2 regions of the Streptomyces sp. NPDC046557 genome follow, and region 2 is predicted to be linked to the other one. Evidence: riboswitches for the same ligand, from Rfam matches in the RefSeq annotation. Region 2 holds a riboswitch; the other holds the start of a gene.
The links. A riboswitch is a leader RNA that binds a small molecule or an ion and turns the genes downstream of it on or off. The one in region 2 is predicted to bind glycine.
Positions count from the first base shown of each region.

Region 1: linked by a shared signal. The riboswitch ahead of gcvP (aminomethyl-transferring glycine dehydrogenase) and the one ahead of gcvT (glycine cleavage system aminomethyltransferase GcvT) in region 2 are both predicted to bind glycine.

Region 1 is NZ_JBEYZH010000011.1:145,657-149,860, reverse strand. Features, by position in the region: gene ABZ934_RS20810 (DNA polymerase IV) at 1-1,437, shown strand, start outside; gene ABZ934_RS20805 (PRC-barrel domain-containing protein) at 1,434-1,820, opposite strand; glycine riboswitch at 1,939-2,037, shown strand; gene gcvP (aminomethyl-transferring glycine dehydrogenase) at 2,236-4,204, shown strand, end outside.
Region 2 is NZ_JBEYZH010000002.1:255,660-259,863, forward strand. Features, by position in the region: gene ABZ934_RS06375 (enhanced serine sensitivity protein SseB C-terminal domain-containing protein) at 1-34, opposite strand, end outside; gene ABZ934_RS06380 (enhanced serine sensitivity protein SseB C-terminal domain-containing protein) at 94-828, opposite strand; gene ABZ934_RS06385 (ABC transporter ATP-binding protein) at 1,349-1,927, opposite strand; glycine riboswitch at 2,203-2,306, shown strand; gene gcvT (glycine cleavage system aminomethyltransferase GcvT) at 2,468-3,583, shown strand; gene gcvH (glycine cleavage system protein GcvH) at 3,707-4,090, shown strand; gene glyA (serine hydroxymethyltransferase) at 4,107-4,204, shown strand, end outside.

The DNA of each region.
Region 1 (4,204 bases), on a different contig from region 2:
GCCGCCGTGGAGCAGGCGTCGAAGCCGAGCCTGCGCGGAAAGCCGGTCATCGTCGGGGGCCTGGGACCCCGCGGGGTCGTCGCCACCGCCTCCTACGAGGCCAGGCGCTTCGGGGTGCATTCGGCGATGCCGACGGCGCAGGCCAGGCGGCTGTGCCCGAACGGCGCCTACCTGATCCCGCGCTTCACCCTGTACCGGGAGGTCAGCGACACCGTCATGGCGTTGCTGCGGGGCCTGTCACCGTTGGTGGAGCCGCTCAGCCTCGACGAGGCGTTCGTGGACCTGGAGGCGGGCGGGGTCGCCTTCGACTCGGCGACGGCCCGGGCCACGGGGGAGCATCTGCGCGCCGACATCATGGCCGCCACCGGGCTCAGCGGCTCGGTGGGCCTGGCCGGGTCGAAGATGCTGGCCAAGATCGCCTCGGAGGAGGCCAAACCGGCCGGGCTGCTGGTGATCGAGCCGGGGACGGAGCGCGAACTGCTCGCGCCGATGTCGGTACGCACCCTGCCGGGCGTGGGACCGGCCACCGGGGAGCACCTGCGGCGGGCAGGGATCACCACGGTGGGGGACCTGGCCGAGGCGGGTGAGGACGAGCTGGTGCGCATGGTGGGCCGGGCGCACGGCGCGGGGCTGTACCGGATGGCGCTGGGCCTGGACGACCGACCGGTGGTCGCCGAGCGGGACGCGAAGTCCGTGTCCGTGGAGGACACCTTCGACGTGGACCTGCACGACCGGGTGCGGATCCGGTACGAGGTGCAGCGGCTCGCCGACCGCTGCGTGGGGCGGCTGCGCGGCTCGGGACACTCCGGACGCACCATCGTGCTGAAGGTGCGCCGCTACGACTTCTCGACGCTGACCCGCTCGGAGACGCTGCGCGGCCCGACCGACGACCCGGTGGTGGTGCGGGAGGCGGCCGCCCGGCTGCTGGAGTCTGTGGACACCACGGGCGGGGTGCGGCTGCTGGGCGTCGGGGTGACCGGGCTCGCGGACTACACGCAGGAGGACCTGTTCGCGCAGGCCGACGCGCCGGCGACGGGTGAGGGCCCTGACTCCGGCGCGGCGGAGGGTGGCGCAACGGGGAGGGGCGGGAGGGGCGCGGCGGGGACAGGGGAGGCCGATGGGCCGGACGGGTGGCGGGAGCCGGGTGGGGAGGCCGGTCCGGCCGTGGCACTCGTACCGGCCACCGGGGGTGCGCGGGGGCCCGAGCCGGCCGCCGGGCGCCGTTGGCCGGCCGGCAGTGACGTCCGGCACGCGGTCTACGGCCCGGGCTGGGTCCAGGGCAGCGGGGTGGGCCGGGTGACCGTGCGCTTCGAACGGCCCGGATCGGCGCCCGGGCGCGTACGGACCTTCCGGCTGGACGACCCCGAGCTGGAGCCGTCCGATCCGCTGCCGCTCGTGGGGGAGGAGGAGCCGCCCCCGGTCTCGGACACCCCCTAGCCTTCGCCGGCCAGGCTGCCGAAGTCCCGGGGCTGTTGTGCGGGCGGGGGGCGGTGGAAGTCCGCGGGGAGCGTCACGTCCAACCCGTAGTGGTGGTAGAGCTGGAGTTCCTGTTCCGGGGAGAGGTGGCGGCCGACGCCGAAGTCCGGGGCGTCCTTGATCAGGGAGCGTTCGAAGGGCACCCGGAGGGTGTCGTCGACCACCTCACTGGGTTCCAGCGGGACGAAGGCGTCCCGACTGAACAGGCCGGTCCGGACGGCCGCCCATTCCGGTACGCCGGTGGCATCGTCGAGGTAGACCTCGTCCACGGTGCCGATCTTCACGCCATTGCGGTCGAACGCCTTGCGGCCGATGAGACTGCGGGGATCGATGTCGGTCTGCACGGTCCGGTCCCTCCAAGTGGTCGCAACTCCTCCGTAATGACTACAGAAGGGCATATCCGCACAGGGGGCCACTCGAGGGAGCTTCCAGATCCTCGCTGGTAGGCTGGGTGACGGCTGTTGACCCTGTGCGGGAGAGTCCTCCGAGTGAGCATGACGGAGGCGCCGAAGGAGCAAATCCTCCCCGGAATCTCTCAGGCATACGTACCGCACGTGACGAGGCCACTCTGGAAAGCAGGGGCGGGTACCGGGCGCGCAGTGCCGGTTCCCCTCCTCACCGACGGTGAAAGCCGGATCTCGTGGGCCCGTTGCCGCGACTCCGGTGAAGCTCTCAGGTTGAGATGACAGAGGGGGAGGCCGTCCGGGTGCCCGCGCCGTGGTGCCCCTCGCAGGTCGTACGACCAGGAGGCCTCCGTACATGACCGCCAACCGCATTCCGCTCTCTCAGCTGGAGCGAGGCATCCCCTTCGAGCAGCGCCACATCGGCCCGGATGCCGAGGCGCAGGCCAAGATGCTCGCCCAGGTGGGCTACGGCTCCCTTGACGAACTGACCGCCGCCGCGGTACCGGATGTGATCAAGACCGCCGCCGCGCTGAACCTGCCCGAGGCGCGGACCGAGGCCGAGGTGCTGGCCGAGCTGCGGTCGCTCGCCGACCGCAACCAGGTCCTCACCTCCATGATCGGCCTCGGCTACTACGGCACCTTCACGCCGCCGGTGATCCTGCGCAACGTCATGGAGAACCCGGCCTGGTACACGGCCTACACCCCGTACCAGCCGGAGATCTCGCAGGGCCGGCTTGAGGCGCTGCTCAACTTCCAGACCGTCGTCGCCGACCTGACCGGTCTGCCGACCTCCGGCGCCTCCCTGCTCGACGAGGGCACCGCGGCGGCCGAGGCCATGTCCCTGGCCCGCCGCGTCGGCAAGGTCAAGGGCGGCGTCTTCCTGATCGACGCCGACGCGCTGCCCCAGACCATCGCCGTGATCGAGACCCGCGCCGAGCCGATCGGGGTCGAGGTCGTCGTCGCGGACCTGTCCGAGGGCATCCCGGCCGAGATCGCCGAGCGCGGTGTCTTCGGCGTGCTGCTCCAGTACCCCGGCGCTTCCGGCGCCGTGCGGGAGATCAAGCCGGTCATCGACCGGGCGCACGAGCTCGGCGCCATCGTCACCGTCTCCGCCGACCTGCTCGCGCTGACCCTGCTGACCTCCCCGGGCGAGCTGGGCGCCGACATCGCCGTAGGCACCACGCAGCGCTTCGGTGTCCCGATGGGCTTCGGCGGACCGCACGCCGGCTACATGGCCGTCCAGTCCAAGCACGCCCGTTCGCTGCCCGGCCGCCTGGTCGGCGTCTCCGTCGACGCGGACGGCAACAAGGCGTACCGCCTCGCGCTGCAGACGCGTGAGCAGCACATCCGCCGCGAGAAGGCCACCAGCAACATCTGCACCGCGCAGGTGCTGCTCGCCGTCATGGCCGGAATGTACGCCGTCTACCACGGTCCGGACGGCCTGCGCACGATCGCCCGCCGCACCCACCGCTACGCCGCCCTGCTCGCCGCGGGCCTGACGGCCGGCGGGGTGGAGGTCGTGCACGGCGCCTACTTCGACACCGTCACCACCCGGGTTCCCGGGCGTGCCGCCGAGGTCGTGGCCGCCGCCCGCGAGGCCGGGGTCAACCTCTACCGGGTGGACGACGACCTCGTCTCCGTCTCCTGCGACGAGACGACGCTGCGCGCCGACATCGAGGCCGTCTGGGGCGCCTTCGGCGTCACCGCGGACATCGAGGCCCTCGACGCCACCACCGAGGACACGCTGCCCGAGGGCCTGCTGCGCTCGGACGCCTACCTGACCCACCCGGTGTTCCACCAGCACCGCAGCGAGACCGCGATGCTGCGCTACCTGCGCAAGCTCGCGGACAAGGACTACGCGCTGGACCGCGGCATGATCCCGCTGGGTTCCTGCACCATGAAGCTCAACGCGACCACCGAGATGGAGCCGGTCACCTGGCCCGAGTTCGGCCAGGTGCACCCGTTCGCCCCGGTGGAGCAGGCGGAGGGCTACCTCACTCTCATCACCGAGCTGGAGGAACGTCTCTGCGAGGTCACCGGCTACGACAAGGTCTCGATCCAGCCGAATGCCGGTTCCCAGGGCGAGCTCGCCGGCCTGCTGGCCGTCCGCGCCTACCACCGCGCGAACGGTGACGACCAGCGCACCATCTGTCTCATCCCGTCCTCCGCGCACGGCACGAACGCCGCCAGCGCCGTGATGGCCGGCATGAAGGTCGTCGTCGTCAAGACCGCCGACGACGGCGAGGTGGACGCGGACGACCTGCGCGCCAAGATCGAGCAGTACCGCGAGGAACTCGCCGTCCTGATGATCACCTACCCCTCGA
Region 2 (4,204 bases):
CCTGTCCGGCCGCGGCCGTGCCTGACGCACTCACCCGGTACCCCTCTTCGTCCGCCCGTCATCCACGCGTATCGGCCCCCAGCTTAAGCGGCCCTAGGGCAGGTAGAAGGGGCGTACGCGCTCACGGATGTAGTCGACCACCGGGTCCTGGGCGGCGTCGAGGAGGATCAACTGCACCGGCCAGGGCGGCGGTACGCGGGTCAGCGCCCGGCCGAGGGCCTCCAGCGGGGCGTTCCGGGACTCGGGATCCCATCCCGTCAATCGGACACCGATGTAGAGCTGGGGCGCCCCGCCCTCGACGCTGGCGAGGCAGCGGTGGGCGGCGGCGACCACGCCGATGGCGCGGAACTCCTCGGTGGCGGCGGTGAGGAAGTCCACCGGGTCGTCCTGCCAGTCGGGCTCGTAGAGCCGGACGCGGCCGCCGGTGGCGGGGCCGTCGAGTGGGGTACGGCCGGTGCGGCAGAGTTCCGCGACGGCGGGCGGGGGGAGCGGGACGCCGACGGCGCCCTCGGGGTTGAGGGCGATGCCGAGCTGCGGCGGCAGGCCGCGGGCGAACTCGACGGCGGGGGCGACGGCGAAGTCCATGGCGGTGCCGACGCAGACGCGGAACTGGGCCTCGGAGCTGTAGACGGGGACGTACGCCGCGCCGCCGATGAGCATGGTCGGCAGGTTGAGGGCGGTGTGCTCGGGGCCGCCGCCTGTAGGCAGCGGCACCCAGACCGGGCTGCGGCCGAGCACCTCCAGGATCCGGGCGCCGGCGTCCGCCTGCCCCAGGGCCGCGCCGAGCACGTGTTCCAGCTCGTTGTCGGGCCACCCGCCGCCGTGCATCTGCCGCCTCCGCCTGTCGCTCCGCGTTGTCCCGCCGACCCTATTCCGTCGCCCCCGTCCCCCGGGCCCCGGGTCGCCTCCCGGCCGGGGCCGCCCCGGCGCGAACCCGGCTCCGCCGGCGTTTGAGTGGGGGTCCCCTCAGTGGGGGTCCCCCCGGAACGGAGTCTGGGGGAGGGTCCGGGCAGAGCCCGGTGCCCGGCGGAGCCGGGTTTCCTGGGGCTCCGCCCAAGACCCCGCGCCTCAAACGCCGGCGAGGCTGGGTGTGCCGGCCCTGCGCGGAAACAGCGGGAAGGCCGGGATGTGCCGGCCCGGCGCTGAAAGCGGGCGGGGGCGACAGTGCGGACCGCTTGCCGCGAGCGGCGGCGGGGCCGGATTGTCCGGCGGGGCCGGGAGTCGCCCCGCGCCCCGGGCCCCGCGGGGCTGAGGCGCCGGGCCGACCAGGGACCGCGCCGGGCACGCGTGGGCGCGGGGCGACCCCGGCCCGCCGCCCCACCCCGCCCGATACGGGGCGCCGGCCCGGTCAGGGGAACGTGATGCCGGTGAGCGCGGCAGCGGAGGGGCGGTCGAGGAGGGTGACCGAGGCGCAGCCGGCCGGGGGGCGGCCCGCTTCCGCGGCGCGGATCAGGCGGGTCACCGCCGCCCGGTGGCGGGCGAAGGCGTACGCCGACACCCGCCGCCCCCGCTCCGCCTGCCCCGCCAATGCCTCCCCCGCGGTCGCGTCCAACAGCAGCAGGTGCAACGCCCGGCCCCGCCGCCGCGCCGCCGCCGCCAGGAGCCGCCGTACCCACGCCTGGCTCCCGCAGTCGTGCACCACCACCGAAGCCCCCGAGCGCACCACCCGCCACAGTCCCCAGTAGTGCGCCGCCCGAACCACCGGCCGGTACACGGCGTACGGGACCGCCCCCGGCACGCGCCGCTCCCACCGCTCCCGCGTGTCCTGCGAGTCGATCGCGACGACCCCCGCGACCCGTCTGATCAGCGTGCTCTTGCCGCCGCCGGGCAGGCCGGACACCACCACGATGTCCCCCGCGGCGAACCCGAGCCGTCGCGGCCCCCGCGCCCCCGACCCCCGCAGGTCGCGGACCCGCCCCGGCCGCACCGACGCCGGTGGCCGCCGCTGCGCCGGGACCCCGTCGAGCGTCCCCGTCAAAGCCGGCAATCCGAACCTCCGCACAGCGATCGCCTCCCCCGCACACTGAATGTAAAGAGACGGTAATCCGGCCCCCCCGGTTCCACCCCGCCCGCAAGCCCCGCTCGCGCCGGCCCGCTCAAGCCCCGGTCGGGTCCGCACGGACTTTCGGGGCCGCCCGCCCGCTCCCGCCCACCTCGTGCAATGATGTGCGCCATCTGGACACCAACTGCATACCGGCCGCTTGAATCCGCGCGGGAGAGTCCCGGCACGCCGTGAGGTCGTGCCCGGGCGCCGAAGGAGCAAGTTCCTCCCTTGAATCTCTCAGGCCCCGTACCGCGTGGATGAGGCAGATCTGAAAAGCGGGCTGTTCGACAGCTCCACCCAAGGTGCAAGCCGACGACGCGTCCCGCCCGGTGCGGGAACTCTCGGCGAACCTCTCAGGTTCCGATGACAGATGGGGAGGATCGTCCTCGTCATGTCATGCCCTGGGACCCGGGAGCCACACCCATGAGCACTGCCCCCCGCCTGACCGCGCTCGACGCGCTGCACCGCTCGCTCGGTGCGACCATGACCGACTTCGCGGGCTGGGACATGCCGCTGCGCTACGCCAGTGAGCGCGACGAGCACACCGCCGTGCGCACGAAGGCCGGTCTCTTCGACCTGTCCCACATGGGCGAGATCACCCTGACCGGCCCCGAGGCCGTCAAGGCGCTGGACTACGCGCTGGTCGGCAACATCTCCACCGTGGGTGTCGGCCGCGCCCGTTACACGCACATCTGCCAGGAGGACGGCGGCATCCTCGACGACCTGATCGTCTACCGCCTCGGCGAGAGCGAGTACATGGTCGTCGCGAACGCCTCCAACGCCCAGGTCGTCCTGGATGCCCTGACCGAGCGCGCCGCCGGCTTCGACACCGAGGTCCGCGACGACCGGGACGCGTACGCGCTGATCGCCGTCCAGGGCCCCGAGTCCCCCGGCATCCTGGCCTCCCTCACCGACGCCGACCTCGACGGGCTCAAGTACTACGCGGGCCTGCCCGGCACGGTCGCCGGCGTCCCCGCGCTGATCGCGCGTACGGGCTACACCGGCGAGGACGGCTTCGAGCTGTTCGTCTCCCCCGAGCACGCCGTGGAGCTGTGGCAGGCGCTGACGAAGGCCGGCGAGGGCGTCGGCCTGGTCCCGGCCGGGCTGTCCTGCCGCGACACGCTGCGCCTGGAGGCCGGCATGCCGCTGTACGGGCACGAGCTGACCACCTCCCTCACCCCGTTCGACGCCGGTCTGGGTCGGGTCGTGAAGTTCGAGAAGGAGGTCGACTTCGTCGGTCGCCGGGCGCTGGAGGAGGCCGCCGAGCGCGCCGCCACGAATCCGCCGCGCAAGCTGGTCGGCCTGATCGCCGAGGGGCGCCGGGTCCCGCGCGCCGGTTTCCCGGTGGTCGCCGACGGCAAGGTCATCGGCGAGGTCACCTCCGGCGCCCCGTCGCCGACGCTGGGCAAGCCGATCGCGATGGCGTACGTGGACGCGGCGCACGCCGCGCCCGGTACCTCCGGCGTCGGCGTGGACATTCGCGGTACGCATGAGCCGTACGAGGTCGTGGCCCTGCCCTTCTACAAGCGGCAGAAGTAGTTCCGCACCGACCCCGTACCGCGTCACCGCCGCACGGAGCCCCGTACGGCGGCCGTACGGCGCTGTCCCAGTACCCGAGACCACCGTTCGTATCCACTCCCCCGCATCCAGGAGAATCAGGTCATGAGCAACCCCCAGCAGCTGCGTTTCAGCAAGGAGCACGAGTGGCTGTCGAACGCCGAGGACGGCGTCTCGACGGTCGGCATCACGGAGTTCGCGGCCAACGCGCTCGGTGACGTCGTCTACGCCCAGCTCCCCGAGGTCGGCGACACGGTGACCGCGGGCGAGACCTGCGGCGAGCTGGAGTCGACCAAGTCGGTCAGCGACCTGTACTCCCCCGTCACCGGTGAGGTCGTCGAGGCCAACCAGGACGTCGTCGACGACCCGTCGCTGGTGAACTCGGCCCCGTTCGAGGGTGGCTGGCTCTTCAAGGTGCGCGTCACGGAGGACCCGACCGACCTGCTGTCCGCCGACGACTACGCCGCGTTCACCCACTCCGACAACTGACCCCCGGGGACTCCTGATGTCCGTACTGAACACCCCTCTCCACGAACTCGACCCCGACGTCGCCGCCGCCGTCGACGCCGAGCTCGTGCGCCAGCAGTCGACCCTGGAAATGAT